One region of the Psychrobacillus sp. FSL K6-2836 genome, then DNA from elsewhere that is predicted to be linked to it. Evidence: riboswitches for the same ligand, from Rfam matches in the RefSeq annotation. Region 1 holds a riboswitch; each other region holds the start of a gene.
What was found. A riboswitch is a leader RNA that binds a small molecule or an ion and turns the genes downstream of it on or off. The one in region 1 is predicted to bind S-adenosylmethionine.
Positions count from the first base shown of each region.

Region 2: it holds a riboswitch for S-adenosylmethionine, as region 1 does, so the genes downstream of both, MKY37_RS00965 (MetQ/NlpA family ABC transporter substrate-binding protein) here and MKY37_RS07390 (methionine biosynthesis PLP-dependent protein) in region 1, are expected to answer to the same signal.
Region 3: it holds a riboswitch for S-adenosylmethionine, as region 1 does, so the genes downstream of both, MKY37_RS12205 (acyl-CoA dehydrogenase family protein) here and MKY37_RS07390 (methionine biosynthesis PLP-dependent protein) in region 1, are expected to answer to the same signal.

Region 1 is NZ_JBBOOM010000001.1:1,599,137-1,609,622, forward strand. Features, by position in the region: gene MKY37_RS07365 (saccharopine dehydrogenase family protein) at 1-681, opposite strand, end outside; gene MKY37_RS07370 (aldehyde dehydrogenase family protein) at 686-2,176, opposite strand; gene MKY37_RS07375 (TIGR00266 family protein) at 2,335-3,141, shown strand; gene MKY37_RS07380 (TetR/AcrR family transcriptional regulator) at 4,072-4,245, opposite strand; gene MKY37_RS07385 (hypothetical protein) at 4,560-4,760, shown strand; SAM riboswitch class I at 4,845-4,951, shown strand; gene MKY37_RS07390 (methionine biosynthesis PLP-dependent protein) at 5,035-6,153, shown strand; gene metC (cystathionine beta-lyase) at 6,153-7,340, shown strand; gene MKY37_RS07400 (5-methyltetrahydropteroyltriglutamate--homocysteine S-methyltransferase) at 7,341-8,447, shown strand; gene MKY37_RS07405 (class D sortase) at 8,518-9,105, opposite strand; gene MKY37_RS07410 (hypothetical protein) at 9,119-10,486, opposite strand, start outside.
Region 2 is NZ_JBBOOM010000001.1:174,519-185,004, forward strand. Features, by position in the region: gene MKY37_RS00930 (MFS transporter) at 1-438, shown strand, start outside; gene MKY37_RS00935 (phospholipid phosphatase) at 699-1,367, opposite strand; gene MKY37_RS00940 (alpha/beta hydrolase) at 1,646-2,614, opposite strand; gene MKY37_RS00945 (PaaI family thioesterase) at 3,009-3,488, opposite strand; gene MKY37_RS00950 (carbon-nitrogen family hydrolase) at 3,559-4,335, opposite strand; gene MKY37_RS00955 (pyridoxal phosphate-dependent aminotransferase) at 4,420-5,583, shown strand; gene MKY37_RS00960 (PPC domain-containing DNA-binding protein) at 5,840-6,346, opposite strand; SAM riboswitch class I at 6,500-6,615, shown strand; gene MKY37_RS00965 (MetQ/NlpA family ABC transporter substrate-binding protein) at 6,708-7,529, shown strand; gene MKY37_RS00970 (methionine ABC transporter ATP-binding protein) at 7,587-8,612, shown strand; gene MKY37_RS00975 (methionine ABC transporter permease) at 8,605-9,276, shown strand; gene MKY37_RS00980 (enoyl-CoA hydratase/isomerase family protein) at 9,291-10,067, shown strand; gene MKY37_RS00985 (alpha-hydroxy-acid oxidizing protein) at 10,080-10,486, shown strand, end outside.
Region 3 is NZ_JBBOOM010000001.1:2,565,832-2,576,317, forward strand. Features, by position in the region: gene MKY37_RS12195 (amino acid ABC transporter permease) at 1-513, opposite strand, end outside; gene MKY37_RS12200 (transporter substrate-binding domain-containing protein) at 733-1,584, opposite strand; gene MKY37_RS12205 (acyl-CoA dehydrogenase family protein) at 1,855-3,036, opposite strand; SAM riboswitch class I at 3,137-3,237, opposite strand; gene MKY37_RS12210 (catalase) at 3,398-5,434, shown strand; gene MKY37_RS12215 (FAD-dependent oxidoreductase) at 5,627-6,964, shown strand; gene thrS (threonine--tRNA ligase) at 7,560-8,762, shown strand; gene MKY37_RS12225 (GNAT family N-acetyltransferase) at 8,837-9,586, shown strand; gene MKY37_RS12230 (aminoglycoside adenylyltransferase domain-containing protein) at 9,646-10,443, shown strand; gene MKY37_RS12235 (GNAT family N-acetyltransferase) at 10,446-10,486, shown strand, end outside.

The DNA.
Region 1 (10,486 bases):
TGGTAGAGTTGAAGTACCGCCAGCTGTATGGAATGCCTCTAGTTCACCATACTCTTCAAAGGTAATCGATTCTACTTCTGTAAGAGATGGTACTTCTTGACACTTCCCATCTCTTATAACGTGTGAAGCATCTGTATAATGATCGAACACCCCTTCTAATGAAAAGACGATATTGTAGCCAAAAATTCCCTCAGGCTCTACTGGTATTCCTCCAACATACAATCGAATAGCATTCACTTCATCAAGTTTGGAAGCACCGTATCCAGCTAATATATTGATCATTCCAGGAGCAACACCTAGATCAGGTATTAGTGTAATCCCCTTGCCCTTAGCTTTTTCATGAAGTATCAATACATTATCTGTAGCCCCTCCAATATGTCCTCCTAAATCAATAGAATGTACTCCTACTTCTACAGCGAGCCTAGCTATTTTTTCGTTGAACGTATAAAATAATGCATTTATCACTACATCTGCTTCTTTCATTATTTTACGTATACTATCGTCTTCGTTTGCATCAAGTCTCAATACTTCAATTTTGGAGTTTTGCAATCTTTCCTTAAACATTTTCGCCTGTCCCACATCTAAATCACATAATAAAACCTTTTCCACATTCGGGCTTAATACTAAATCACGAGCTGCTTCTTTCCCCATTAACCCTGCACCTAATACAGCAACTATCATGTAATCATCCCCCTATTACTTGAGTGTCTATTTGTGCACGCTGTAATTTCCCACTATAGTCTATATATATGCTCTTCCATTCTGTATACACATCTAATGCTGCTACCCCTGAATCGCGATGGCCATTTCCAGTTCCTTTTGTTCCTCCAAAAGGTAGGTGAATTTCTGCACCTGTTGTACCTGCGTTAATATATACAATTCCAGTATCCAAATCACGCTGTGCACGGAATACTTTGTTAACATCACTCGAATAAATCGAGCTTGATAGTCCAAACTTCACTCCATTATTTACTTCAATGGCTTCCTCTAGTGAACTCACTTCTATTAAGGAAACAACTGGACCAAAGATTTCCTCCTGTGCTATTCGCATATTCGGTGTCACGTCTGTAAATAGAGTTGGTGCGTAATAATTCCCTTTTGATAGCTCCGCCTCATTTAAAATGGTCCCTCCCGTTAAGAGAGTAGCCCCTTCCTCTTGTCCAATTTTTATATAGGAATGGATTTTCTCCAGAGCTTTTTTATTAATAACTGGACCAATTTTGACCGTTTCATCTAATCCATCGCCAATCGTTAGTTTTTCCATTTGTTCTAAGAGCATTCTTTCTAAGTCTTCTCTTACATCTTTATGCACGATAACCCTGCTACATGCTGTGCATCTTTGTCCTGCAGTTCCAAAGGCACTCCATAAAATACCCTCTACTGCTAATGGAAGGTCTGCATCCTCCATTACGATTACTGCATTTTTCCCACCCATTTCGAGGGAAACTTTCTTTAAGTGACGACCACCAAGCTCCGCTACTTTACTCCCTGTCTCTGTAGAACCAGTGAACGAAATAACCTTCACTTCTGGATGCTCAATCATAGCCGTACCAACTTCCGAACCGGATCCAAAAACTACATTAGCAACTCCAGGTGGTAATCCTGCTTCATCAAAGATCTTAGCCATTTCATATGCCATCATCGGAGTTTCTGTTGCTGGTTTCCAAATGAATGCATTTCCTGCAACAATAGCAGGGAATGATTTCCACGTAGCAATCGCAACTGGAAAATTCCAAGGAGTTATGAGTCCCACCACTCCAATTGGTGCGCGGACACTCATCGCAAACTTGTCTGCCAATTCAGATGGAGTTGTCTCGCCAAACAAACGACGCCCTTCACCTGCCATATAAAATGCCATATCAATACCTTCTTGTACTTCTCCCCGTCCCTCTTCAATCACTTTTCCCATTTCTTTTGTTAACACTTGAGCTAGATGCTCTTTCTTTTCTTTCATTATTCTTCCAATCTCATATAAATAATCCGCACGTTTTGGTGCAGGAACGAGTGCCCATTTCTTTTGAGCATTCACTGCCGCTTTTACTGCAAGATTTACATCTTCCTCTGTAGATAGCTTGACCTCTGCAAGCTGCTCCCCATTCGCAGGATTTAACACTGACGTATACTCCGCACTCCCAGCATCCTGCCATTTTCCATCAATAAAATTTGTTAATTTCATTTTATTCCCTCTTTTCACTTTTAAATGTAAACGCTTCCATTAATAATATATTCGATAATTGTTTATAAATCCCTTTAAAATATTTAGAATTTTAGAATGAAACTTTTTAACTTTCATATCGTATAATTGGTTAATAACAATTTAGGAGGAGCTAGATTATGAATAATCATGAAATAGACTACAAATTATATGGAGATGATATGCAATTTGTAGAAATTGAATTGGATCCAAAAGAAACGGTTGTTGCAGAAGCAGGCAGCTTAATGATGATGGAAGATGGCATTTCAATGGAAACTATTTTCGGCGATGGCTCCTCAGGTTCTGGTGGTAGCGGTGGCGGTCTTATGGGCAAATTAATGGGTGCAGGTAAGCGTATGCTTACAGGAGAAAGTTTATTCATGACAACATTTACTAATACCGGTAGTGGAAAAAGACATGTCTATTTCGCATCACCTTATCCAGGCAAAATTATTCCGATGGATTTAAGTCAATACCGCGGCAAAATTATTTGTCAAAAGGATGCATTTCTAGCTGCAGCTAAAGGGGTTACGATTGGCATTGAATTTCAACGTAAGCTAGGAGCAGGTTTCTTTGGTGGTGAAGGTTTCATAATGCAAAAACTAGAAGGTGATGGTCTCGCTTTCGTTCATGCAGGAGGAACTATCCATAGAAAGTCTCTACAGCAAGGTGAGGTTTTACGAGTAGATACTGGATGTCTAGTAGCAATGACTGCGGATGTAGATTACAATATCGAAATGGTCAAGGGAGTTAAAACAGCCTTATTTGGTGGAGAAGGATTATTCTTCGCTACTTTACGTGGCCCGGGTACCGTATGGATCCAATCACTTCCATTTAGCAGATTAGCTAGTAAAGTATTTGCTGCTGCCCCACAAACACCAGGTGGTGGTTCAAAAGGTGAAGGCAGTATTGCAGGTGGATTATTTAACATGCTTGGTGGGAAATAAATACTTATTTTAGAGAATGACTCGCTTTTTGGGTCATTCTTTTTTTATTGGGTTTTATAAACTTTGTTGTTGCGCATATCAGGTTAGATGTTGCGGATATACATCTGAAAGTTGCGCATACGTATTCCAATGTTGCGTGTAACCAAATGAAGGTTGCGCATAACTAATTTGTTGCGCATACTGTGCTAAACGTTGCGGATATACATCTGAAGATTGCGCATACTGTGCTAAATGTTGCGGACATACATCTGAAAGTTGCGCATACGCATTCCTATGTTGCGTGTAACCAAATGAAGGTTGCGCATAACTAATTTGTTGCGCATACTGTGTTAAACGTTGCGGATATTCATCTGAAGATTGCGCATACTGTGCTAAATGTTGCGGACATACATCTGAAAGTTGCGCATACGCATTCCTTTGTGCCTATAACTACTGATGGTTGCGTCCAATAAGCCATAAAAATGTGTCTAAGTTTGTAACACATATTCAATACAAAAAAGTCGACTTTCCATTCCCTTTTGAACGGAAAGTCGTTTTTTTAATATTGATATTGACTGGCGAATATGCATTCCCTTATATTTCCATGCTAATTAGAGCCGTGGGTGCTGCAATCATAACGGTGTCTGCGATTCATTAAAAATTGGTGCCCAACTTGCGATTCCTGAGGGGCTTCTTGCGATTTGGCTATATGATCTTGCGATTTTCGTGACTGACCTTGCGATTCGGAGGCTCTAACTTGCGATTCAGTAAAAATTGGTGCCCAACTTGCGATTCCTGAGGGGCTTCTTGCGATTTGACTATATGATATTGCGATTCTCGTGACTGATCTTGCGATTCGCGTAATGTATAGCTCGTAATAGTACCGTTCAAAACTACGAATTAACGTATCAATCATTGATATTATGGCATCTTCAGTTGTACATCTTCTTTTTATGCATGTAAACAAGTAATCAAGTGTTCGTCTTTGCCATTTGGAAAGTGATGGTAAAGGGTTTCTTTTGTAACATTACAGGCTTTTAAAATTTCATTGAGTCCTTCAGTTTTGTAGCCTTTTTGCTGAAAAAGGGTTGTAGCAGTTTCAATCAAAAGTAATTTAGTATCCATATCTGGTTTGTATAACAAATCCTAACCAACATTATAGTATTTTGTTTATTACAATAAAGGACTTTCTGAAAGCTCATGCCTACTTTAAGTTTAAAACCTGTTTCTACCGTTTTCGAGGGCTTTGGAAAGAATTATTTTTTTGAGAGGCTTGTCATGTTGGAATTTCGAAAAAGTGCAAAATATCTACGGTGACACCACTCAACTCTGCAATCATTCAGCAGATTGTTTATACCCCCTCCCTATTCCCTTCATATAATATGTGGAGGGACGCTATACCTTGGGGTTCCTACATTATAGGATGGGAGGTGTGGATGTTGAATTCTTCTACAGGTTTATGGGTCGGTTTATTAGGCATAGTCTTAGGGGTGCTAGGTTTCTTTTATGCTCCGCTTTGGTTAGGTGCTGGAGCAGTTCTTTTAGGGCTAGTAGCTTTAGCTTATTCTCACAAGTTAGTAGTAGGGTGGATATCTTTAATACTCGGTGTAATTGTTTTAATTTTGACACTTTGGTCATAATATTAAACAAAAAGCGTATTGTATTAATACCTACTACGTGTTAAGCTTATTTAAATTTAAAATTTTGATAATTTCATATATTTTTTCTTATCCAGAGAGACGGAGGGATTGGCCCGAAGATGTCTCAGCAACCAGCCAAGTCGAGGTATGGTGCTAACTCCAATAGACGTGTGACGTCTTGAAGATAAGAAGACAAACTTCGATATTTACCCGAGGGTTCTCTTCTTATTAGAGAATCCTCTTTTTTTATTTTAATTGTAAAGGATGAATATTTATGTCAAAGAACAGTATTGATACACAGTTGGTGCAATTAGGAAATCATAGTGATGAGAAAACCGGCGCTGTAAACCCGCCTATATATTTATCAACAGCATATATACATAATGGAATCGGTCAATCTACAGGATACGACTACACGCGAACTAAGAACCCGACACGCGCTATTTTAGAGGAAGGAATTGCTAAATTAGAGGGTGGAGATGCTGGCTTTGCCTGTAGTTCCGGCATGGCGGCAATACAATTAGTTTTATCCCTTTTTCGTTCGGGAGATGAGATTATTGCTCCTGAAGATTTGTACGGTGGGACGTATCGATTATTTAACCAGTATGCAGATTCCTACAATATTCGTACTTCATATGCAAAGTTTGAATCAGCTGAAGAAGTAAATGCTTTAATTAATGAAAATACAAAAGCTTTGTTTATAGAAACACCAACAAACCCTTTGATGCAAGAAATCGATATACAACTATTTGCAGATGTAGCAAAAAAGCATAAATTATTGTTGATCGTAGACAATACATTCTTAACCCCTTATTTACAGCGACCTATTGAATTGGGTGCCCATATTGTCATCCATAGTGGCACAAAATATATTGGAGGTCATAACGATGTACTTGCGGGACTTGTAGTCACAAAAGGTACTGAACTTAGTGAACAATTGCAAACCAACCATAATGCTGCAGGCGCTGTTCTTTCTCCTTTCGATTCTTGGTTATTAATAAGAGGATTAAAAACACTTCATCTTCGTATGAAGCAGCATGACACAAATGCAAAAAAGATTGCAGCTTTTTTGAAGAATGAGCATTCAATTAAGGATGTTCTGTATCCTGGTATAGGTGGTATGCTTTCCTTCCGTTTGCAAAAAAGTGAATGGGTTGCTCCTTTCCTAGAGAGTCTGAAACTAATTGTATTTGCTGAAAGTCTTGGTGGTGTGGAAAGCTTCATCACATATCCTACTACACAAACACATGCGGATATCCCAGAGGAAGAACGCAATGCACGTGGAGTTGACAGTAGCCTGCTCCGATTCTCTGTAGGAATCGAGGAAGCAGATGATTTAATAGCGGATTTGAAACAGGTATTCAATACTTTAGAAAGTGAGGTGGCTAACTAATGAGCAGCTATAAAGAATCGTTAGAAACTACCCTAATCGTGGCATCTACTCGGGGAGACTCAGAAATAAAAACTGGAGCTGTCAATGTTCCTATCTATTTATCCTCCACTTTCCATCAAGGAGGCTTTGATGATTTTGGACCTTATGACTATAGTCGATCGGGAAATCCTACGAGGGATGCACTGGAAAAAACGATTGCAGAATTAGAGGGGGGCACTAGAGGACTGGCATTTGCTTCAGGAATCGCAGCTATTTCTTCTGCTTTTATGCTTTTGTCATCAGGCGATCATATCGTAATAACAGAAGATGTATACGGTGGTACTTTCCGTTTTGTTACTGAGGTATTGCCGCGTTTTGGTATCGAGCATACTTTTGTAGATTTTACGAATGTCGAAGCCATCGCAAGTGCCATTCAGCCAAATACAAAATTAATTTATATCGAAACTCCCTCTAATCCATGCTTAGGTATTACAGATATCTCTGCTGTTGTGGATCTTGCGAAATCTAATGATTGTTTAACCTTTTTAGACAATACATTTATGACACCGATTTATCAGCGTCCACTTGACTTAGGAGTTGATGTCGTCTTACATAGTGCCACCAAATTTTTATCTGGACATAGCGATATCATTGCAGGACTTGCGGTTACACGAGACGAGGATTTAGGTAAACGTTTGGCATTTATCCAAAACTCATTCGGTGCTATTTTAGGAGCACAGGATTCATTTTCTTTAATCCAAGGCATCAAAACATTAAGTGTGCGTTTTGAGAAATCCGCTCATTCTGCGCAAAAAATTGCAAACTATCTAAATGGACATGATTTAGTAGAGAAAGTCTTTTTCCCTGGTCTTTCCACTCATCCAGGATATGAAATGCATAACAAGCAATCGAGTAGTGCTGGGGCAGTCCTTTCCTTCCGTTTACCGAATAGATCCATTGCAAAGGCATTTGTAGAAAGTGTCAAAATCCCTGTATTTGCCGTAAGTCTTGGCGGAGTAGAATCAATTCTCTCACATCCAGCTCAAATGTCTCATGCTGCAATGCCTAAAGCCGAACGAGAAAAACGTGGAATAACGGATGGTTTACTACGTTTTTCAGTTGGATTAGAGAATGTAGATGATTTAATAGCAGACTTTGAGCAAGCATTAACAATTGCATCCAAACAAAATGAGAAGGTAGGAATTTAAATGTCAAAACGATTAGTTGTAAATACACCATTTAAAGCAGATCACGTTGGAAGCTTTTTACGACCAGCTCGCTTAAAAGAAGCTCGACAACAATTTGAAAATAATGAAATAACTACTGATCAATTAAAACAAATAGAAGACGAAGAAATTACGAAACTAGTAGCAAAACAAAAGGAAATTGGACTTCTGTCTGTTACGGATGGAGAGTTTAGACGTAAATGGTGGCATTTCGATTTCCTTGGTGGATTTGACGGGATAGAATTTTATGATACAGATAAAGGATTAACGTTTAAAGGTGTGCAAACTAGAGCACACGGTATTAAAGTAACTGGGAAAATTGGATTTAGCACTCACTATATGATTGAACACTTTAAGTTTCTTCAAGGTATTGCTGGTGATGCTGTAGCAAAATTTACTATACCTAGTCCAAATATGTTATTTTACCGAGCAACTATTGAGGAAGGCGTTTATTCGAGTCAGGATGAATTGTTTAACGATTTAGTCGTTGCATATCAAGGTGTGATTCAAGCACTTTATGATGAAGGCTGCCGTTATCTTCAAATTGATGATACTTCATGGGCTACTACTTTTTCTGAGGAAGGAATTGCTTCCTTAAAAGAAAAGGAACTAGAACTGGAAGAGACATTAGCATTATCTGCACGCGCTATTAATGAATCTATCTCTAAACGCCCTGAAGACTTGCTTGTGACTATGCATATTTGCCGTGGTAATTTTAAATCTACGTATATTACAAGTGGAAGCTATGAGCTAGTTTCGGAAACTATTTTTGCAGGATTAGATGTAGACGGCCTATTCTTAGAGTTTGATGACGAACGTTCTGGCGGATTCGAACCACTTCGTCACATTAATCGTTCTGATCTTTTTATTGTATTAGGGTTAATCACGTCCAAACACGGGGATTTAGAAGATGCGGATCTTACCAAAAATAGAATTAATGAAGCTACTAAATATGTCCCTCTTGAACAGCTTTGCTTAAGTCCACAATGTGGTTTCTCATCTACTGAAGAGGGAAATCTTTTAACCGAGGAAGAACAATGGTCGAAAGTTCAGCATGTTATTCAAATCGCTAAGGATGTTTGGAAATAAGGAGATTCAAAAAACTAAAAGTGTGCATCCAGTTGAAATCGGGTGCACACTTTTAGATTGATGATTTAGTTTATATTTCTTGCTGCTTTGCTTGTACCACTAGACGATATTTATTAGACCTTTCTGGATAACAGGTCACGAGCGATAACATAGATATTCCTTCTTGACGACTCAATACTTCCACATTGTTTGGTTTAACTATTTGAATATCAAATACTTCATAGACTAATAGGTCTGTACTTGTTTCTAATTCAAGTCTATCCCCTATTTGTAATTCATTCAGACGATTAAAAAAATGTCCAAACTGATGTGACTGGTGTCCAGCAATAGCTGTACTCCCATTTGGAGTACCTGGTGCATCCAGATTCGCTATCATTCCAAGTGCACGATTTAGCTTAGTGGAAGTTGTGCCTTCTATAACAGGAGATTCCAATTGGATAGAAGGTATTCTCAAGATGCTTATATCCGCAGAATCCTTTATGGTTGTCGCTTTCTCCGTTCCTTCATTTGAAGCTAATGCAGCTTCCGTTTTTATAGCTTTAAAGGATTCAATCAATTCTTTTTGGTGTGTTTTATTTTCAATCATTCCATAACTAACAATGACGAGTAAGACACATCCAATGATCATTAATATATTCCCTACACTTTTTTTCGTCATTTGTAGGTCTCCTTTATGCAAGTTTACGTATAGTCCAACCACTACCTAATAAACTCAAAGCTATAATTAACAACATTACTCCTGTAAAAAAACCTCCAGTTTGTGGTAAGGAAGAACCAGTGAAAAAGTTGCCGTCACTATTATTGAAATTGGCACCGATACCAGACATATCTTCCTCAGTCACACTTTCATCACTTTCTGTTAAAGTAGGTTTTTCTATCATCGTATCTTTTGATTCTGAACTCTCACTATCTACGACAATAATTTCTTCATCTGTAGACGGATTTTGCGTTTCGATAATACTTCCATCCCCATTGGTAACTGGGGTACCTTCTTCGTTATTACCTTCCTCTGCTCCATCCAATCCGTTATCCTCCACTACTTCTTCACCATCTTCCAGTGGAAGTATTGGGTTATCGAAAGCAGCCGTTACATAGCTTTCTGTTGGAAGAATATCGATATTTGTTTCTCCGGCTAGATCATTTATTAAACCAATAGATATAGTTTTTTCATTTTGGTAAGCTTCACTATTAGTTGTAAGCTCGTCATTCGTTAGAATATCTACTTCTATTTCATCCGTAAAATCTGACAAAATATCTAACTGTATAAACCCCTCGGAAAATAAACTATTTTGTCCGTCCCCTTCTTCATGTTTATCGACTACACCTAGATGAACATCCTCAAGTATGGCTAAATCATCAGAATTAACCTCTACTAAACCACTATTATTCATCATATCTCCATTGTCCACTGTGGACTCAGACAATAAAACATATGTGGAAAAATCACCTAAGTTTGTATCAGCTAGTTCAAGTCCTACAACAGCAGACTTTTCTGCTTCGAAATTATTACTCGAAGATTGGCTATTTTGTAACACATTTATCTCCACTTCATCTAAAAGTGAACTAGTAGTTGAAGATGAGTCGTCGCCTAGCCCCACAGTAACTAAAGCGGAGGCATCTTGTAGAAGAGTTGACTCTTCGATGGATTTATTCTCCAATACACCTACATGTAATGTTTCAAGCAGCGGAAGATCATTAATCTCAAAATGTACTGCTTGTTGTTCTTCCATTTGGCTTTGATCATGCATTGATTCATCACTCTTAAGGACATTCAACTCAATTTGATCAGTTGTAATTAAATTATCAATAGTCGCTTGAGCAACTGATTCATTATTAGATGAACCATTCATTGAAGCGTCTTTTTTTTGTGCCAGTATTTCTACATTTACTTCATCTGTACCGAGTAATTCTTCTACTGCTATATCTGCCACTGACGATTCGTTTGAATGAGAGTCTTTCCAGTCGTTTTCTTTATGCTTCAGTACTTCTGCGTCAACCCCATCTGTACCGAGTAAATCTTCTGCTACTATATTTACCAC
Region 2 (10,486 bases), 1.4 Mb from region 1:
GTTGTAGCAGCTCCATTTGCTCTATTATATGGGAAATTAGCAACTAAATTTTCTGAAAAGAAAATGCTTTATGTTGGAATAATTGTTTATATTATTGTATGTACTTATGCATTTTTCTTAGACACTATAGTAGATTTCTGGATCTTAGCAATGCTTGTGGCAACTTCTCAAGGCGGTATACAAGCGCTTAGTAGATCTTACTTCGGTAAATTAGTTCCAAAAGAAAATTCAAACGAGTTTTTTGGATTTTATAATATCTTCGGTAAATTTGCGTCGATTATGGGACCATTATTAGTAGCTGTTACTGCTCAGTTAACTGGAAACTCTGCGTATGGAGTTTTTAGTCTAGTAATCTTATTCATCATTGGCTTTATCATATTATCGAGAGTTCCGGAACCAAAAGAGGCACCTCCCGTAGATGAAATAGTGAACACTTAAATTTGCAAGGAGGCTGGGACAGAACCCCAAAACAGCATTTTTCTCTGTGAGAAAAATGCTGTTTTTTTGCTGTTAACAAAATTGATTTCCATTCCAGGGACGCTTTCCACGGGCGTGGCCTGAGCCTGTAGTCTCAGGCGCCACGCTATTCACGTAGGAGTCGCCACTCCATTCCAATCAATTTTATTAAATATCCATTATTTAGTAAAGGTTTCTCCTTAAAAATTTCTACTTCTGTCCCAGCCTCTTCTATGCTGAAACTATTTAGTATTTAGCTGATTTGATATCAACCGTCGTTTAGTCCAAATCAAAGTGAAAATCAAAAATAATTCAAATGCGTTCGTCAATGCTCCACTACCTACATTAATAGGTACTGCACTTCCAACAGTCATAACCACTGCACCTATAAAAAAAACTGGCCATTTTGTTTTTTTCCATAAGATTGCACTTGCTACAATGAGAATTAGAGAAACTAATAGCACCATAATCGGAGGACCAGTAGCTTCTTCTACATTTGAATAGCTAATGACCCCGTATTCCTTTACTACCTCAATTTCCAATCCTACAACCTCTATAGAAAATTCTAATACCATTAAGCCAATCGTATAAATAATACCTAAGGTAATTAACCACTTTTTCTTTGCCCATTCGATTCCACTTTCCTGCAAAGTTCCTATAGAATACAAAACTAGTAATGGTGTAAATAATGCATGTAAGCAAAAACGAGAGAAGTTAAGTCTTTCCAATAATTCCCCTTCTCCAATCCACTTACCTGTGGCTAGAATTCCGTTATCATAAATCAAAGGCAGGAGGACTAAATAGATAACACTTGTCCATTTTGCTAAGTCATACTTTCTTATACCAATTAGTCCCCAGATTAATAGTGCTATATACAAAACTGCAAATATAAAATATAAAATTGTATCCATTACTATCGACCTCCTTTTCATTTTATTCCCAAATTTCGAATGTTTTAATCGTATGGGCAATTTCATTGAAAATGAAGACCATATTAAAGTTATTTGGCGATTTTGGACATAAAATATTACATCGGAAAATATTTATGTACATAAAAAATGAGCTGGAAAATGCATCTCCAAGCTCATGTATTTTACTGCCTTTTTTTGAGTATAACATCTCACACTGAACGTCCGAAATTCACTTGATGTTCTTAACCTAAAACAGAACCCCTAAATGATCACATTGTTTAATTAAAGCTTTCGTCAGGATAAAAAGGACTTTTTTTATCTAGTTCGTTTATAACTTCCTTTATAGTATTTATTACAATATCTGGATTTTCTAAATGAATTGAGTGGCTATTGTCAGCTTTAATTTGAATTGTATTATTTGTTAAATTTGAAAGAAGATTTTGATGTTCTATCCAAGAAATATCATTATTATTAGAACTTAAAACAGTTATTGGTAGTTCTTTTTTTAATGGTTTTGACCCTTTTAATTGAAAGGCAGATTCTTCACTATAAAAAAATTCTTTATATACAGCTTCGAATGATTTTGGATTATACCCAATATAGTTTATATATTTTTGATAAGGGTCTGGAAAACGTTTCCTGCCAACTGGTTGTTTAAGTAATCTAGCAATACCTATGCTTGAAGTTATATACCCTAATCTAAATAACCTCAAGTTTTTCTTATGAATGTTCTTGCGTTCTGCATCCCATTCACTACTTAAATATCTATTTTCGTGTACTGAATCTATTAAAATTAAAGCTGCCACTTTCTCTGGATATTTACTAGCAAACAATCGCATATTTAAACCTCCAAATGAATGTCCTACTAATATGTACGGAGGTTTTGCGTTTATTTTTTCTAAAACTTTTATCAAATCCTCAACCACGTTTTCACTTGTATATTTTCCTTTTGCAGATGAGCTCCATCCATATCCTGCCCTATCGAATGAAATAACCTGCGAAAACTCAGAAACTTTTGGTTGAATATAATACCAATCAATTGAACAACAACTTAATCCAGCATCTAAAATTACTGTATATTTCGAATCATTTCTTCCAGTATCAATAGTATGGATTAATCTATCATTTATTTTCACTAGACTACCTAATCCACTTACTTTATGTTTCTTATTAGAGTACATATTTGCTAACATTAATGGAAATCCAATGATTGCAAGCGTGGTTTTAAAAACCTTTTCATATTTCATATAACCTCTCCTAGTGTCATGTAGTGATATGATAGCATAATTTAACAAAATTGTAAGAAAAGAAATTAAACATTGTTTAATGCTATTGCGACATAAAATCTGTAGATTTAGGGATATATGTTTCTTGCAAGAGTAACATCTTTATATATATTTCAAAGAAAAAAATGCGGACAATTAAACAGAAAATTCCAGTATCCTAAGCATGGGTCGTTTACATTTTATAGGATTTGAGTGTTTATTAATTTTCATGGGAGACTAATTTATCCGTATTTCAACATTAGGTGATTCTTAGCTATTAAGGAGAGGATTGGTATCATAATACCAATTAACATAACCAAAATAAAAAGAACCTGCTATTAAAAAATATGTTTTATTAGCAGGTTCTCAAGATATTTTATTGTTTTCCAAAAGTTGCAGGCATTAATACAGCGATAACTTCACCTCGAGCACAGAGCTCTTCTCCTGCAAAGACTTCAGTAGTGACTTTGAATTTCTTAGGATGGATCTCCTCCACTTTGCCAATTGCTTTTAGCGTAACTTTTTGCGGTGTTGGTTTTAGGAAATCTACATGTAAAGAACCTGTCACAAAGCGTGGCGGTATTTCTCCACTACCTGGTTCAAACCCATTCTTTCGGTGTAGTGCAAGTGACGCAGACCCTGTGCCATGACAGTCGACTAATGCCCCAATTAGCCCACCATATACGAAACCAGGTATAGCGATATGTTCTTCCTTTGGTTCGTAAATCGTCACTGTTTGTTCCTCATCCCATGCCGTACGAAAGCGATGTCCTTCCTTGTTCATTCTCCCGCAACCGTAGCACCATGCGAAATCCTCTGGGTATTCATCTTGAATAGCGTGAATTTTTTCTACCATTTATAATTCCCCCTTTAGAAAACCATACAAAAAAGCTATCTGTACGTCAATACAGATAGCAATATAACTTTTAATATATATCTACTCTACGGTCTTTAAATATAGGAATTCTCTTTCTTACTTCTTCCACTTCCTCTATATTGATATCTACTAATCCGATTGTTTCTTCATCGGCTCCAATCCAAAGAACCTCTCCCCATGGTGCAATTACCATTGAGTTTCCGTTAAATGAATTATTAGGATCGTCTCCAACTCGGTTAACTGCAACGATGAAGCATTGATTTTCAATTGCTCGAGCCTGTAATAAGATTTTCCAATGATCAACTCTAGTTGCTGGCCATTGTGCAGGTACAAAAATTACTTTCGCTCCAGCCAATGAATGCATCCGGAACCACTCTGGAAAGCGTAAATCATAACAAATAACGCCACCCATTTCGACATCATTCAGGGTGAATATATTTTTGTTCGATCCTGCTGCTAAATAAAGATGTTCATCCATTAATTTAAATAAATGAGCTTTGTCATATTCTGCAATCAGCTCTCCAGTATTATTTACGATGTACATTGTATTAAAGAAATGATTATCTTTTTTCGTTGAAACTGATCCACCAATAATATGAATCTGTAACTCTTTTGCTAACCCCGTCAAGAGATTTTTGGTTTCTTCCCCGTTTATATCAGCTATTTCTTCAAGATGTGTTAAATCATAACCAGTATTCCACATTTCAGGCAGTACAACGATTTCTGCATTTAACATCGCCGCTTTTCGAATCTTCTCTTCCACTTTTCTAAAATTTTCTTTTGGATTCCCAAAAGCTATATTTAACTGGACACAAGCAATCCTCATTTTGACACCCCTATAGACATAATTATAAAAAGATTATAAGATTTGACTAACAAATGCAACTAATTAGAAAACGAGGTTACGTATATGGAATTTTCAAACCGTTTAAAAAGTCTACCTTCGCAGTTTTTTGCTACACTAGTAAAAAAAGTAGGAGAAGCAGTTCTAGAAGGTAGAGATGTGATTAATTTAGGACAGGGTAATCCTGATCAGCCTACCCCCCCTCATATTGTACAAGCACTGCAAGAAGCTGCTGCTAATCCACTAAATCATAAGTATAGTCCATTTCGTGGAACTGGGGATTTTAAAAAAGCTGCAGCCAATTTCTATAAACGAGAATATAATGTGGACATTGATCCTGAAACGGAAGTGGCAATTTTATTTGGAACTAAAATTGGTTTAGTCGAGCTTCCGTTAGCACTGATGAATGAAAATGATTTAATGCTTCTTCCAGACCCTGGCTATCCTGATTATTTGTCAGGGGTGGGACTTGCAAATGTTGAGTTTAACACGATGCCATTAATCGAGGAAAATAATTTCCTACCTGATTACAGCTCTTTAACGGAGGAGCAAAAACAAAAAGCCAAACTGATGTATTTGAATTATCCTAATAACCCTACTGGGGCAATTGCTACTTTAGACTTTTTCCAAGAGACTGTTACGTTAGCGAAAGAGACTGATATTGCTATTGTTCATGATTTTGCATATGGAGGAATCGGATTTGATGACGTGAAGCCAGTAAGTTTTTTACAGGCAGAAGGTGCGAAAGAAGTTGGCATAGAGATGTATACTCTATCCAAAACGTATAATATGGCCGGCTGGAGAGTTGGTTTTGCTGTAGGAAATGCTAAAATTATTGAAGCTATTAATATAATTCAAGACCATTTATTTGTTAGTCTTTTCCCTGCTATTCAAGACGCTGCCACTGCTGCGTTAAATGAAAGTCAGGAATGTGTAGAAGAATTAGTGAATTTATATGAAGGTAGAAGAAATGCCCTAATCGAATCTTGCAACAGTATTGGCTGGCGGGTAAAGGCACCCAAAGGTTCCTTCTTCGCATGGTTACCTGTACCCAATAATTATACAAGTGAAGCTTTTGCAGATTTACTCTTGAAAGAAGCAGACGTAGCTGTTGCTGCCGGTAATGGATTTGGTACTTACGGCGAAGGATATGTTCGAGTTGGTCTTTTAGTCGATGAAGAACGTTTGAAAGAAGCAATTACACGTATTGGAAAACTGAATTTATTTTAAAAGAGGCTGGGACAGAACCCCAAAACAGCATTTTTCTCTGTGAGAAAAATGCTGTTTTTTTGCTGTGCACAAAATTGATTTCCATTCCAGGGACGCTTTCCACTGGCGCGGCCTGAGCCTTTAGTCTCAAGCGTCACCCTATTCCAGTAGGAGTTGCCCCTCCATTTCAATCAATTTTATTAATTATCCATTATTTAGTAAAGGTTTCTCCTAATCCAATAAAATTTCTACTTCTGTCCCAGTCTCTGTCATTTATTCACTTAAGTAGCTGGTTAGGTGTTTCTTTATTTGTTTCTACTGGGTAAAACTGATTCGCACCTGTTTCTTCGTCAAACTGTCTTCGAAACTCCATTTCCATAGTTTCAGCTAATACTAGGTCTACTGTAATAACAGGATTTTCGCCTTTTATAAAATGACCACCAAAAATATTACCATTTTGGTCACATATCGAGCCGTGAAAATGTGTTTCAAACTGCCCATCTCTTTGGCATACAACCCCTGTTCCTTGCAAAAATTCAATTGGTCCCTCTTTTACAATAAGATTATTGTAGCCTACACCTATAGGCGAATCTTCGTTTGGGATCAAATAAACAAATCCACTTCTTTGAAAACTACCAAAGCAGCTAAGAATAGTAGCGGAACTAATTCCATTTGTTTTACACAACTCCTCTATCCCTTCTAGTAGGTCAGTTCCATAAACCAAACGTGCACCTACAACCTTCCCTAGCTGTCCTACCGCAAAATTTACTCTAATTTTTGACAACGCTTACACACTCCTAATGTATAATTATTTATTGTTATTAAACATAAACTATTTCGAATGTTATATGCAACAATAAAAAAAGTGTGTTGACTTTCATAAGTTGATGTAGTAAATTATATTTTATGAACTGTTGGAAAACTTAATAGCTGATATCTCTTATCAAGAGTAGCTGAGGGACTGGCCCGATGAAGCTCGGCAACCATCCACATACTAACAGTATGTGGAAAGGTGCTAAATCCTGCAAAACATTTTGTTTTGATAGATAAGAGAGGACAAACGTATATTTGCGCCTCTCTTTCTAATGGAAGAGAGGCTTTTATATTTATACAACGTTCTTAATAATTATTCGGAGGAATGAAAAATGAAGAAATTAGGACTATTGTTATCAACTGTACTTTTAACTGGTACTCTTGCTGCTTGTGGAAGCGACGCAGATTCACAAACAAAAGCGATTAACGAGGACAAAATAGTAGTAGGTGTAACTGCAGGACCACATGAACAAATTGTGGAAGTGGCTGCAGAAGTTGCAGCTAAAGACGGATTAGAAGTCAAACTTCAAGTATTCTCAGATTATATTCTACCTAACACAGCATTATCAGAAGGTGATTTAGATGCGAATAGCTATCAACACGAACCTTTCCTAGACACGTTTAACGAGGATCACAATACTGACTTAGTACCAGTAGGAAAAACAATACTAAATCCGATGGGTGTATATTCAGAAAAATACAAGTCAATTGATGATCTGCCAGACGGTGCAACTTTTGGTTTACCTAATGACCCAACAAACGGTGCTCGTGCTTTATATATCTTAGAAGAAGCTGGTTATATCAAAATTAAAGAAGACAAAAGAGAGACAGCTAGTATTTATGACATTGAAGAGAATCCAAAAAACCTAGAATTCATTGAATTAGAAGCTGCTCAAATACCAAAACAACTTAGTGAAGTAGATGCAGCTGCTATCAATACAAACTTTGCACTGGCTGCTGGAATCAGTCCAAAAGATGATTCTATTTTACTTGAATCATCAAACTCTCCTTATGTGAACTATATTGTAGTTCGTGCGGAAAACAAAGATGATCCAACGATTCAAAAGTTGGTAAAAGCATATCAATCTGAAGAAGTAAGAAAATTCATCGAAGAAGAGTTTAAAGGTTCTGTATTAGCAAGCTGGGACGAATAATGGACTTGAAAACGTTACCGACTTCGGTAGCGTTTTCTTTAGAAAGGAAGATAGTAAATGATTATATTAGAAAATGTCTCGAAAGAGTTTAATAGCAAAAGTGGAACAGTAAAAGCAGTAAAGCAAGTGAACATTCAGGTAAATAAAGGAGAAATCCACGGTGTCATTGGATATAGTGGTGCTGGTAAAAGTACCCTGATTCGATGCGTAAATTTACTTGAACAGCCAACGGAAGGGAAAGTTTTCATAAACGGAGTAGAACTTACTTCCCTTCCCTTTCCTAAACTGCGTGAAACCCGCAATAAAATCGGCATGATATTTCAAGGATTTAATCTATTAAAAACGGCTACTGTTTATGATAATATCGCCATTCCACTAAAGCTACTTGGCTATAATAAAGAGCAAGTAAAAAAACGTGTGGAACAATATTTGGAAATAGTTGGATTGACTGACAAACATACGAACTACCCTAACCAGTTATCTGGTGGTCAAAAGCAGCGTGTCGCCATTGCCCGTGCACTAGCGCAGGAACCAGAAGTTTTGCTTAGTGATGAAGCAACAAGCGCACTTGACCCGGAAACAACTGATTCCATCTTGGATTTGCTTCTAAAGATAAATCGGGAATTAGGAATCACTATTCTATTAATCACCCATGAAATGAATGTCATTCAAAAAATTTGTGATCATGTATATGTCATGGAAAATGGAGAAATTGTTGAACAAAATACAGCCATTAATCTTTTCACAAAACCTAACCACCCTACTACTAAAAAGTTTTTAAATACAATTAGTCAGCGTAATTTATCTTCCTCATTGATTTCTCAACTAAATGTTACGGGTGCGGTTACTCGCTTAACATTTGTCGGGGAAAGCACTGGAAAACCATTATTAGCTGAAGTTAGTCAGAAATTTAATGTCCAGCCTAATATTTTAACTGCCAATATTATTGAATTGAAAAATGGCATTGTTGGAAATATAGTCGTTCACTTAATAGGCGACAAAGAACAGGTTAGAAATGCTATCCACTATTTAGAATCACAAGGTGTAGCAACAGAAGAACTGGAGGGACAATCACATGAGTAGAATTGATCAATTTATCGAACAATGGCTGCCGATTATCGGCGAATCTGTTGTACAAACATTTCAAATGGTTGGTATTTCTCTCTTTTTCTCAGTATTAATAGGGATTCCATTAGGTATTTTAATCGTACTAACTAGACCTGGGCAGGCATTTGATAACAAAATTATTTATCAATTTAGTAATTTAATCATTAATATTGTACGCTCAGTTCCTTTCATCATTTTACTTTTTTTCATACTACCCTTTACAAAGTTGATAGTTGGAACATCTATTGGTGTAAAAGGTGTTATTGTTCCATTAGTAATTTATTCTGCACCTTATATCGCACGTCTAATGGAGTCAGCTTTACTAGAAGTGGAAAATGGAGTAATTGAGGCATATACCGCAATGGGTATTAGTACACGCGCCATCATTTGGAATGTATTACTTCGAGAAGCTCGCCCTTCTATTATTTTAGGATTAACCATTTCAACAGTCAGTTTAATCGGTGCTACAGCAATGGCTGGTATGGTTGGAGCAGGTGGTTTAGGTGACGTAGCATATCGTTTCGGTCACTTAAGATACGAAGTAGACGTGATGTATGCGACTGTATTTATATTGATCATCCTTGTACAAAGTATCCAATCTATCGGAAACCGTATCGCAGCTAGTATTAAAAAAGATTAATAGGAGGCTCCAAAATGACAAATCTATTATATGTAGAGCGCAATGGTTCTATTGCGACGCTTGTCTTTAATCGAGCGGATAAGAAGAATTCATTCTCCCTGGCTATGTTTAAGCAATTAGGTGAATTATTAAGTGAACTGGAGAAAGATCAGCAAGTTAAACTTTTAATACTTAAAGGAGCGGATGAAACTGCATTCTCCTCTGGTGCCGATATAACAGAGTTTCTAGAAAATCGCTTCTCTTCCCAAAAAGCAAAGGATTATAACGATGCAACACTTGAATCTATTGAAAAATTATATCGTTTCCCTAAACCTACCATTGCTCTTATTAAGACGTTAGCTATTGGGGGTGGATTGGAGCTTGCTAATTCCTGCGACTTCCGATTCGCATCTTCGGGTAGTAAACTTGGTATCACCGCTGCAAACATAGGCATTATTTATAATCTTGTTAGTACAAAACGGTTAGTAAATCTCATCGGAACTACAAAAGCAAAAGAGTTATTATATACAGCAAAACTAATCACTGCTGAAGAAGGACAAGAAATCGGCTTAATCGACTATATTTATCCCATGGAAGATTTAGAGAAAAAATGTCTCGAGTTTGCCAATAAAATTATTCGTAAGTCTTCCGTTGCTAATAACGGTATTAAACAAGTAATTCAAGCAATTATTGATGGCGATAATGAAGAAACAAAAGAAATTGAGGAGCTTATCTTAGAGTCCTTTAGCTCCGATGACTATAAAGAAGGCATCCAAGCATTTTTAGAAAAAAGAAAACCAAATTTCTCATAAGAGGTGTTCTATATGTCCACTAATGATTTATTATTAAAAAATATTGAGTCAAACGTCCATTATCCAATTAATTTTGCCGAATTAGAAGGAACGGCGAAACGAGCATTACAACCTGGTCCGTTTGGGTATATTCGTTCTTCTGCTGGTGGTGAAGAAACCTATAAAAAAAATACAGATTCTTTTTTAAAGTATTCGATTATCCCCCGTTTTTTAACGGATGTATCGACTTTAAATACAGAAGTAACAATTTTAGGACATACATATCCCCATCCCCTTTTCATAGCTCCTGTTGGGGTAAATAAAATCGCCCATGAAGATGGCGAATTAGCGGTATCTAAAGCAGCTGCAAAATTTGAATTTCCTTATATCCAAAGCACGGTGTCTAGCTATTCTATTGAAGAAATTGCTGCAGAAACAAA
Region 3 (10,486 bases), 970 kb from region 1:
CTCCTGAAGTAATGCGATAAGACCATTTCCAAAGTTAGGCAATGCAACGACCAATGCCTGTGGAAAAATGATCCGTCTATACGCTTGAAAGGGACTTAAACCAACGCTAACAGCGGCTTCAAATTGCCCTTTTTCGATGGACTCATAGGCAGACCTAATAACCTCCGACATAATAGCTGCAAATTGTAGGGTGAAGGTAATGACTACAAATACTGCTGTATTTAAATCATGTAAATACAATCCGAAATTATCGGCTATGGCAGGCACACCGTAATACACTAAAAATAGTAGCACGATAGATGGAGTACATCTTAAAATGGTTGTATAGAAATTTGCTATTTTTTGAGCAATTTTACTCTTCCCAAGCTTCATCACAGCAAGGATCAAACCGAGAAAAGTCCCGAAAATAATGGACAATCCTGCAACCATAAAAGTTACTTTTAAAAATGGTAGCAATACTGGTAGTGAATTCCATATGTATGCTATATCAAAGTATTTTTCCATATTACGCATTATTCCCCCCATAAAATTTTGAAAGGCTGCCAGCGCATCCTACGCTAAACAGCCTCTATAGGAATCCTATCTTATCCCGCATCAACGGGCAGTATAACTCACACATCAAGGCATGGACTAAGCAACAAAGCATAAGTGGGAGATCAATTGCCCGTAAAAGCCCGAATGGTAAAACTAACAATAAGTGGGATGAAGAACTCCTCTGATTGAAGTTTCACTTTATCTTTCTACTTGATCTAATACTTCAAAAAGATCTCGACCATAGAATTCTGTGCTAAGTTCATTCGTTTTCTTTTCTTCTTGTAATTGTTTAATAGCCTTGTCATATGCATCAGCAAATTTTTGTTCTTTTTTGTTGAATAATGGCCACGTCTTAATAACAGCGAACTCATTGTAAACAACTTCATCTTTTAAGTTGTAATAAGGTCCAGTTTCATCTAAAACTTGTTTTTGGAATGGTCCTTCAATAATAACTCCACCGTCAACGCGACCTTCATTGACCCATTGAACTACGTCTACAGTAAACGCATCACCTGCGTCTAGTTTAACTGAGTTATCAGGGTTTGCTTTGTTGTATTCGTCAATTACTGTATATTGGGCATTATTTGCGGCAATAGGTGCTAAAGAGTATCCAGCGGATGCAAAATCCTCTAAAGTTTTAATACCTTCATTTTCTTTTTTTAATACTAGACCAGCACTACTTAACCCAAGAAACTCTTTAGGATAGATAAACTTCTCTGTGCGCTCCTCTGTAAAAAATGCATTTTTTACTCCAACCTGGAATTTACCTTGTTCTACTCCGATTAATAGATCATCACTTGTAGTACCTACATATTCAAATTCATATTCAGGAAGTAATTCGTCAACTAATTTCATAACCTCTACGTCGTATCCAGTAGCATTTCCTTTATCATCTAACCAAGAGATAGGTTTGGAAGCCATGTCGTATGCTACTTTTACCTTACGAACATCTCCACCTTCTGATGAAGTAGAAGCCTCTCCAGAATTACAAGCTGCTAAAATTGCAATGGAAGCAAATCCAACTACCGCCAATTTAAAATACTTATTCATATTCATTCTCCTTATCGTTTTACTAAGTTTTTATTTTTATCCCGCTTTTACGGGCAGTATGACTATCGTTTCAAGACATGGCAAAAGTAACAAAAAGGTAATGGTAGATCAACTGCCCGTAAAAGCCCGCCGTAGAACATAGACGAAAAGCGCGACGTCGTGTGGCTTCGTCTATGTGACTCGCATCCTGCGAGCCTCGAGCCAACAGGATGTTGGCCACTCAGGCATTGCCGCACGATGCGGCGTAATTTGCCTGAGTTCCGTTAACAATCAGCGTGGGACCACTGATTGAAGTTTCACTTTTACTTCTTCTAAAGCTGAAAGTGCCAGTTTTTTAATCGTCATATCATCCATAGGAGGATTATGGAGTCCTGCTCGGACATCGCGGTAATAACGTTGTAGTGGATTTGTTCTCTGCAAACTTTTGGCGCCAACTAAACGCATCGCCTTATCGACAATAGTGATAGCTGAATTAGTAACAATATGCTTCGCTACGCTTACTTCGTTGGATAGTAGTTCTTTTGTAGACTCATTGTCATAGGCAGAGGCAACTCCGTAAATGACTAATCTAGCCTTCGTAAGTTCTAAATCTATTTCTCCAATGAGCTGCTGAACATTTGGCAGCTGTGCTATAGGTCCATTCAGGCTATTCGGTGAATGTGTATTCGCAAAATGTACTGCGTAGTCTCTTGCTGCCTGAGCGATCCCGAGATAGGTCGCAGGTATATGTAGCAACCAACCATTTATCTTCCCGCCATTAGCGAATTCAGGGAGCTCTACCAAATACGACTCATGAACGATTACGTTATTTAGTACTAAGTCATTACTACTAGTTCCGCGCATGGATACAACATCCCAGGTTTCTTCAATGGAAAGACCTTCTGTATTACGAGGAATAAGGAAGAAACCGACTCTTTCTTTTTCCTCAATCCAAGCAGATGTTAAAAAATAGGAAAGTACTGGGGAAGCGGTCGTGTATATTTTACGTCCATTTAATACCCAAGAATCTCCGTTTTTTATGGCAGTAGTTCCAGGTCTACCCCCCCGTGTTGGACTTCCGGTTTGAGCTTCACTAACGGAACGATTTACGAGTGCACCATTTAATACTTCTGCTGCAAAAAAGTCTAGTTTCTCCTTCGTCCAAAGTTTGTTTTCGAATAGTTCACCAACAACACCTAAGCTCCAACCTACAGATAAAGCCGTATTGGCATCAAAGCTAGCAAGTGTTTCTTGTAAAAGAACCATATCGTAGACAGAAAATCCATTACCGCCATATGATTCGGGTAGAGTAAGGCTTGCATATCCAAGCTTGATCAAATCCTCCACGTTTTCTTTTGGAAAAATAGATTGCTCATCAATTTCAGCGGATTTACTTTTAAATTTATCTTCTAACTCATATAAACGTTTGATCCATAGTTGCTGTTTTTCCGTTTTGATGTACAGGTTATTCAAAGTTGTCGTCTCCTTTAATTTTTATTATTCATATTAGTTAAGTAGGTATTAAGGGAAATAAAAAACCCTTCCCAGAACGAAAAGAGTAAGTAGTTTTGTGCACTTATCTCTCAAGTTTCTTGCTGGAAGTAGCACCATACCATTGATTTGGCGGTTGCTGAAGCATCATCGGACCAGTCCCTAAGCTTCTCTTAATAAGTAGTATGGAGTTGTTGAAACAATCTTACTACTTCATCTAGATGAAGTCAATAGCAATTCCGATAAATTTAATCGGAATTGATAATAGATTTTATTTAAAGGGTTTTTGAAAGTTCATACAGGGTAATAAAAAAGAGAAGATAAAAATAGAGGAGGAGATAGCTTGGATAAGAAAGTAAATGGAAACAACAAAAATGAACAATTAGAAGAATTCCGTGTGGATGATCAAGGTCAAGCTATGACTACGAATCAGGGTCTAAAAATATCTGAGGATGAATTTTCTTTAAAAGCAGGAGAACGAGGACCCACTTTGATAGAAGATTTTCATTTCCGTGAAAAGATGACGCATTTTGATCATGAGCGAATTCCAGAACGTGTAGTGCATGCTAGAGGATATGCGGCTCATGGAGAGTTTGAGCTATACGAATCAGCGAGTGAATTTACAAAAGCGAAATTCTTACAAACACCTGGTACAAAGACTCCTGTATTTGTAAGATTTTCTACTGTGGCAGGATCACGTGGTTCTGGTGAGTTAGCGCGGGATGCTAGAGGATTTGCGACGAAGTTTTATACCGAAGAAGGGAATTATGATTTAGTAGGAAATAATATTCCGGTCTTTTTCATTCAAGATGCTATTAAATTCCCGGACCTGGTCCATGCCTTGAAACCAGAACCACACAATGAAATACCACAAGCAGCTACTGCTCATGATACGTTCTGGGATTTTGTTGCCAACAATCAGGAAACGGCGCATATGATAATGTGGGCTATGTCGGATCGTGCGATTCCACGTAGTTTCCGCATGATGGAAGGGTTCGGTGTAAATACATACCGATTCATAAACGAGGCAGGTAAATCCCATTTTGTGAAATTTCATTGGAAACCTTTACTGGGTACCCATTCGGTTGTATGGGATGAAGCACAAAAGCTAAATGGGAAAGATCCGGATTTCCATCGTCGTGACCTATATGATGCGATTGATAATGGTGACTATCCAGAGTATGAATTTGGGGTCCAACTAATTGCAGAGGAAGATGAATTTAAATTTGATTTTGATATTTTAGACCCAACTAAACTATGGCCCGAGGAAGAAATTCCGGTGAAAATTTTAGGGAAGATGACATTAAATCGTAACGTAGATAATGTATTTGCCGAAACAGAGCAAGTTGCATTTCATCCAGGAAGTGTTGTACCAGGAATAGATTTCTCAAATGATCCGCTACTTCAGGGGCGATTGTTCTCCTATACAGATACACAATTAATCCGTCTTGGTGGACCTAATTTTCATGAACTACCGATAAACAGACCTGTTTGCCCATTCCATAACAACCAACGTGATGGATATGGTAGGCAATCGATTAATGTAGGAAGAGTGAGCTACCATAAAAACTCTCTTGCTGGAAATACCCCAGCACCTGTTAGTGAAGCGGAAGGCGGGTATACGCATTATCAGGAAAAGATAGATGCTCGTAAAGTTCGAGCTCGAAGTGAGAGCTTTAAAGATCATTTCTCACAAGCTACGTTATTTTGGAATAGCATGAGTGATCCAGAAAAAGAACATATTATTAGTGCATTCAGCTTCGAGCTTGGTAAATGTAAAGAATTGACCGTTCGTCAACAAGTACTGGAAATGTTTGCACATGTAGATTTTGACTTAGCGAGTAAGGTAGCAGAAAATTTAGGACTAGTAGTGCAAGGCGTAAGTACTTCTAATAATACAAAATCTTCCCCAGCACTTAGTCAATTAAATACCATTATGAAAGCCCAAACACGTAAAATTGCTGTGTTAGTGGGAGAAGGGTTTGACGAGGATTTAGCTATGATTCTTGCAGACTTAAAAGCAGAAGGAACAATGCCGGAAATAGTGAGTGATCATCATGGATCAGTTACTGGAGCAGATGGGACGCTACTACCGGTAGACCATACATTCTTAACTGCTGATTCTGTATTGTTTGATGCAGTGTATGTAGCAAGCTCGCATGGTAAAACAGCTATGTTTGAAAAAGAGGCTTCATATTTCATCAAGGAAGCCTATGCACATTTCAAGCCGATCGGTGCTACATTTAGTGGAGAACAACTAGTCGATAATCTTCACTTTACTGGTCAAGCCGGCGTTCTCTGCAAAGAAACTGGAAAGAGCTTTGTGGATAGTTTCTTGAAAGCTATTGCTACGCATCGTTTCTGGAATCGAGTAGTATAAAATACTTTTAAATCGGGCATGTCCTATAGGGCATGCCTTTTTACATAGAATACGATATTAATATAATTATCTATTCCCGAGGAACACAAAAAAATATAGTGTATAACAAAAGTAACTATTCACTAATACTGGAAGGAAAGTTGTCTCAGGAAATAGAAAGAGTAATAAGGAAAGTCAAAGGAGGAAAATTTCATGCACTACGTAATAATCGGTGGGGATGCAGCAGGGATGAGTGCAGCAATGGAAATTGTACGTAACGATCCAGGTGCTCAAATTACAACGTTGGAAAAAGGGCATATCTATTCCTATGGGCAGTGTGGCTTACCCTATGTAGTTGGAAAGCATGTACCTTCTTCAACAGATGTCATAGCTCGAAGTGTTGAAATGTTCCGAAGTAAATATGGTATTGATGCAAAAACAGGATACGAAGTGACGAATGTCGATCCGATAAATAAAACAGTGTCAGGGAACATACTGCAAACGAGAGATAACTTCATATTAAATTATGATCGATTACTAATAGCAACAGGCGCTACCCCAGTAATTCCTGAATGGGATGGTAGTCATTTATTAGGGATTCATACGATTAAAACGATTCCAAATACAGAGGCGATTATTGCTGATTTAGAAAATGTTCAACAGGTTACTATTATTGGTGGAGGATATATCGGATTAGAAATGGCCGAAAACTTTGTGAGTATTGGGAAAAAGGTACGCATTATTCAAAGAGGCAATCAGCTTGCAGGCATATTTGATGGCGATGTAGCATGTTTAATACATGAACATGCAAAGGCTAATAGCGTGGAAGTATTATTAAATGAGGAAGTCCAATCATTAACGGGAGATACTCGAGTAAATAGGATAATAACAGATAAAGGAAGCTATCCTACTGACTTAGTATTGGTAGCTGTTGGGGTTAAACCGACAACTGAATTTCTAGAGGAAACTGGCATTCAAATGCATCCAAATGGAGCAATTGTAGTAAATAATCATTTAGAAACGAATGTGGAAAGTATTTATGCAGCAGGAGATTGTGCAACTCATTTTCATCGTATTAAACAACTGAATGATTATATCCCTTTAGGAACAACTGCAAATAAACAAGGTAGAATGGCAGGATTAAATATGATTGGTCGAATGACTGAGTTTAAAGGAATAGTTGGCACATCCATCATGAAATTTTTTGATTTGGCGCTTGGAAAAACTGGCTTGTCTGAGAAAGAAGCAGAGCAGCTTGGTATTTCATATGATGTGCACGTTCAGGAAGCTACGGACATCGCAGGTTATTATCCTGGAAAGGAAACGATGCATATAAAATTGATTTTTCGTAAGGAAGGTAAACAGCTATTAGGTGGTCAAATTATTGGAGGAAATGGTGTAGATAAAAGAATTGATGTATTAGCAACCGCCCTTCATCATCGAATGACCTTTTCTGAGTTATTGGATCTTGATCTTGCATATGCTCCTCCGTTTAATGGTGTTTGGGATCCGTTACAGCAAATGGCGAAGCGAAACAATACAAAAAAATAAAAAAGTAATGTTGACTATTTGAATTTTGTTGCATATACTAAGAAAAATAAAAGTAACAAGCGAAGAAAAGGACATGAATCATTTTAAATTTTCTTATCAGAGAATAGGGTCACCGACTGAAAGCCCTTAAAGAAAAGTGAATGATTTACCACCTTGGAGCAATTATGGTGAACACATATATGTAATTATCCATAATCGGGAAACCGTTATCTTGTATGAGCGCAAGCATCTTTTTGATGTTGCAAATTAGGGTGGAACCACGACCACACTCGTCCCTTTACCGGGATGAGTGTGGTCTTTTTGTATTTTAATATTCAAGCGAAGAAAAGGACATGGATCATTTTATATTTTCTTATCAGAGAATGGGGTCACCGACTGAAAGCCCCTAAAGAAAAACAAATGATTTACCACCTTGGAGCAATTATGGTGAACGCATTTATGTAATTATCCATAATCGGGAAACCGTTATCTTATATGAGCGCAACTGCTTTTTGTGTTGCAAATTAGGGTGGAACCACGACCACACTCGTCCCTTTACCAGGGATGGGTGTGGTTTTTTTATTGTTTTTTTTATCAAAAATAAGGAGGAGTTTATATGTCAGTGAAAGCAGAAGAAAGAGTAAGTCATCAAAATTTAGGGCAGCAATTAGAGCTATTTATGTCGATGGAGGAAGCACCAGGAATGCCGTTTTATCTACCAAAAGGGATGATATTGCGAAATATACTTGAAAATCTGTGGAGAGAGAAGCATCAACGAGCAGGCTACCAAGAGATTAAAACTCCCATTATGATGAAGCAGGAGCTTTGGGAAAAATCAGGACATTGGGATCACTATCATGAGAATATGTACTTTGCAGATGTAGATGATCAAAAATATGCGATTAAACCAATGAATTGCCCAGGAGCAGTATTAATTTTTAACAGTAAGCGAAGAAGCTACCGAGAGCTACCGATTAGATATGCAGAACTTGGATTAGTACATCGCCATGAGCTTTCTGGATCGTTGAATGGATTATTGCGTGTTAGGGCATTCACTCAGGATGATGCTCATCTATTTGTTTTGGAGGAGCAGGTTGAAAGTGAAATAGCTAAGGTGCTAGACCTTGTAGATGAATTTTACTCAGAATTTGGCTTTAGTTATAAGGTAGAGCTATCCACTCGACCAGAAAATTATATGGGTTCAGCTGAGGCTTGGGATCAAGCGGAGCATGCGCTTGAAACAGTTCTTCAGCATAAGCAGGTAGAATACCAGGTAAATGAGGGGGATGGGGCATTTTATGGTCCGAAAATTGATTTTCATATATTAGATGCCTTGGGGCGTAGCTGGCAATGTGGAACTGTTCAGCTCGACTTTCAAATGCCTGAGAAGTTTGGCTGCAGGTATATCGACGAAGACAATCAATTACAACAACCGATTATGATCCATCGAGCAATTTTCGGCTCCATTGAACGCTTTATAGCTATTCTTTTAGAGCATTTTCAAGGTAGTTTTCCACTGTGGTTATCGCCGATTCAAGTTAAAGTACTGCCAATTTCAGATGCACATAGCGAGTATGCAGAGAGTATAAAACAACAACTTGTGCAGAAGGGGTATCGAGTGGAGATAGACAATCGGGTAGAAAAAATTGGCTTGAAAATTCGGGAAGCAGCTATGCAAAAGCATCCTTATATGCTCATTATAGGTGATGAAGAAAAGGAAAATAATGCAGTTTCTGTTCGGAAACACAAAGTAGGTGTTTTAGGTGAAATGAGTATTTCGGAATTTATAGAGGGATTAAGCGTGGAAAAGAAAATATAAATACAAAATGCATCTCATTACAACAAGGATTTTCGGTAGTATATAACGAATGAAGCTATTACGGAGGTCGTTGAATGGGAAAGTGGATATTATTATTGGGAGGTCTCGCTATTCTATCTGGTAATGCCTGGGGAATCTATTCTATGTATCAGCCGAGAGTAGGACCTATTGGAAACGGAGAAATTGCGAACCATATTTGGGTCAGTATCTTTTTAAGTATTTTAGCAGGATTAATAGCTATTGCTCAATTTGTAGTTTTACTTCTTTATGATAATCATAAAAAGAGATTTCCAAGATTGGAAACAGAACGATTTTTATTGCGACCGATTGAAGCCAGTGACGCAAAGGAAGTATTTCATTATTTTTCACAAGATGAGGTCACAAAGTATTATGATTTGAATACGTTTAAGGACATAAAGGAAGCGAAAATGTTAATAGAAAATTGGCAAAAGCGATACCATAAAAAAGAGGGGTTTCGCTGGGGGATTGCTACAAAGGAAGACAATGAAATTATTGGTAGCTGTGGTTATCACAATTGGGAGAAGGAACATTTTAAAGCAGAGATTGGTTTTGAAGTGACTCCAGAGTTTTGGAAAAAAGGGGTTATGACAGAGGTTTTGCAGCCCGTTTTACGTTTCGGTTTCGAGACGATGGAGTTAAATCGAATTGAAGCACTCTTTGATCCTGAAAATATAGCATCACAAAAAACATTAGAAAAAGCAGACTTTGTATATGAAGGTACTTTGCGAAAAGCAGCGTTTGAAAAAGGACATTTTTGTGATGCGGCAATTTGCTCCTTATTAAAAGAAGAGTTTGTGCAGTAGTGCAAGCTCTTTTATATCACAGGATACATTTTGAGCATGGAGCGATAGGGGAGTGAATCATGAAGCAATCATTACCACAGGAGGTACATCAATTAATGCAAGCTTTTTTGCATTTATTGAATACATATTTCTCAAAGGATTTAATGGAAGGGGTCTATATTTATGGATCTACTGCATTAGGGGCTTTTGAACAGGGAAAGAGCGATATTGATTTTATTGTTTTATTGAAGCGAACAGTAAACAAACAAGAAATAGAAATTCTAAAAGATATTCATATTCAATTATCTAATGAAAACATCGGAGCACGTTTGGATGGAATGTATGTATTAAAAGATGATATTGGAAAAATAAATGATAGTTTAGCTCCTTATCCTTACTGCTCGGATGGGTGTCTAGAGGTTGGTCATTGGGATATTAATCATGTAACTTGGTGGGTTTTAAAGGAGTACGGAATTGTACTACAAGGAACACCAATTATAGAGCTAGATATTGCGACTAAGTGGGAAGATGTCTTCAATACATTAAAATATAATATAAATGAGTATTGGTACTGTAAAGCGAAAGAAGTAAAGATTTCAGTATCGGATGAAATGGTGGAATCCAGTACTGCTACTATTTGTAGGATTCTTTACTCCTTAGAGAATGGTCAAATTATTTCCAAGAAAAGAGCATTGGAAACAGGCTTGAAGACGTTGCCTGAACATTGGCATCTATTATTGAAAGAAGGATGGAGAATTCGTACGTCTGTGCATTCAAAATCATTGTTTGATACAGAATCCCTTCGTGCAGAAGCTTGTCGAGAATTCGTTTTATATGCACATGAATTATGTAAGGAAAGATATTTTTCGGAGGTATAAGGATGGAGTATAGACAATTAGTAGCTGAAGATGCGAGTGCATA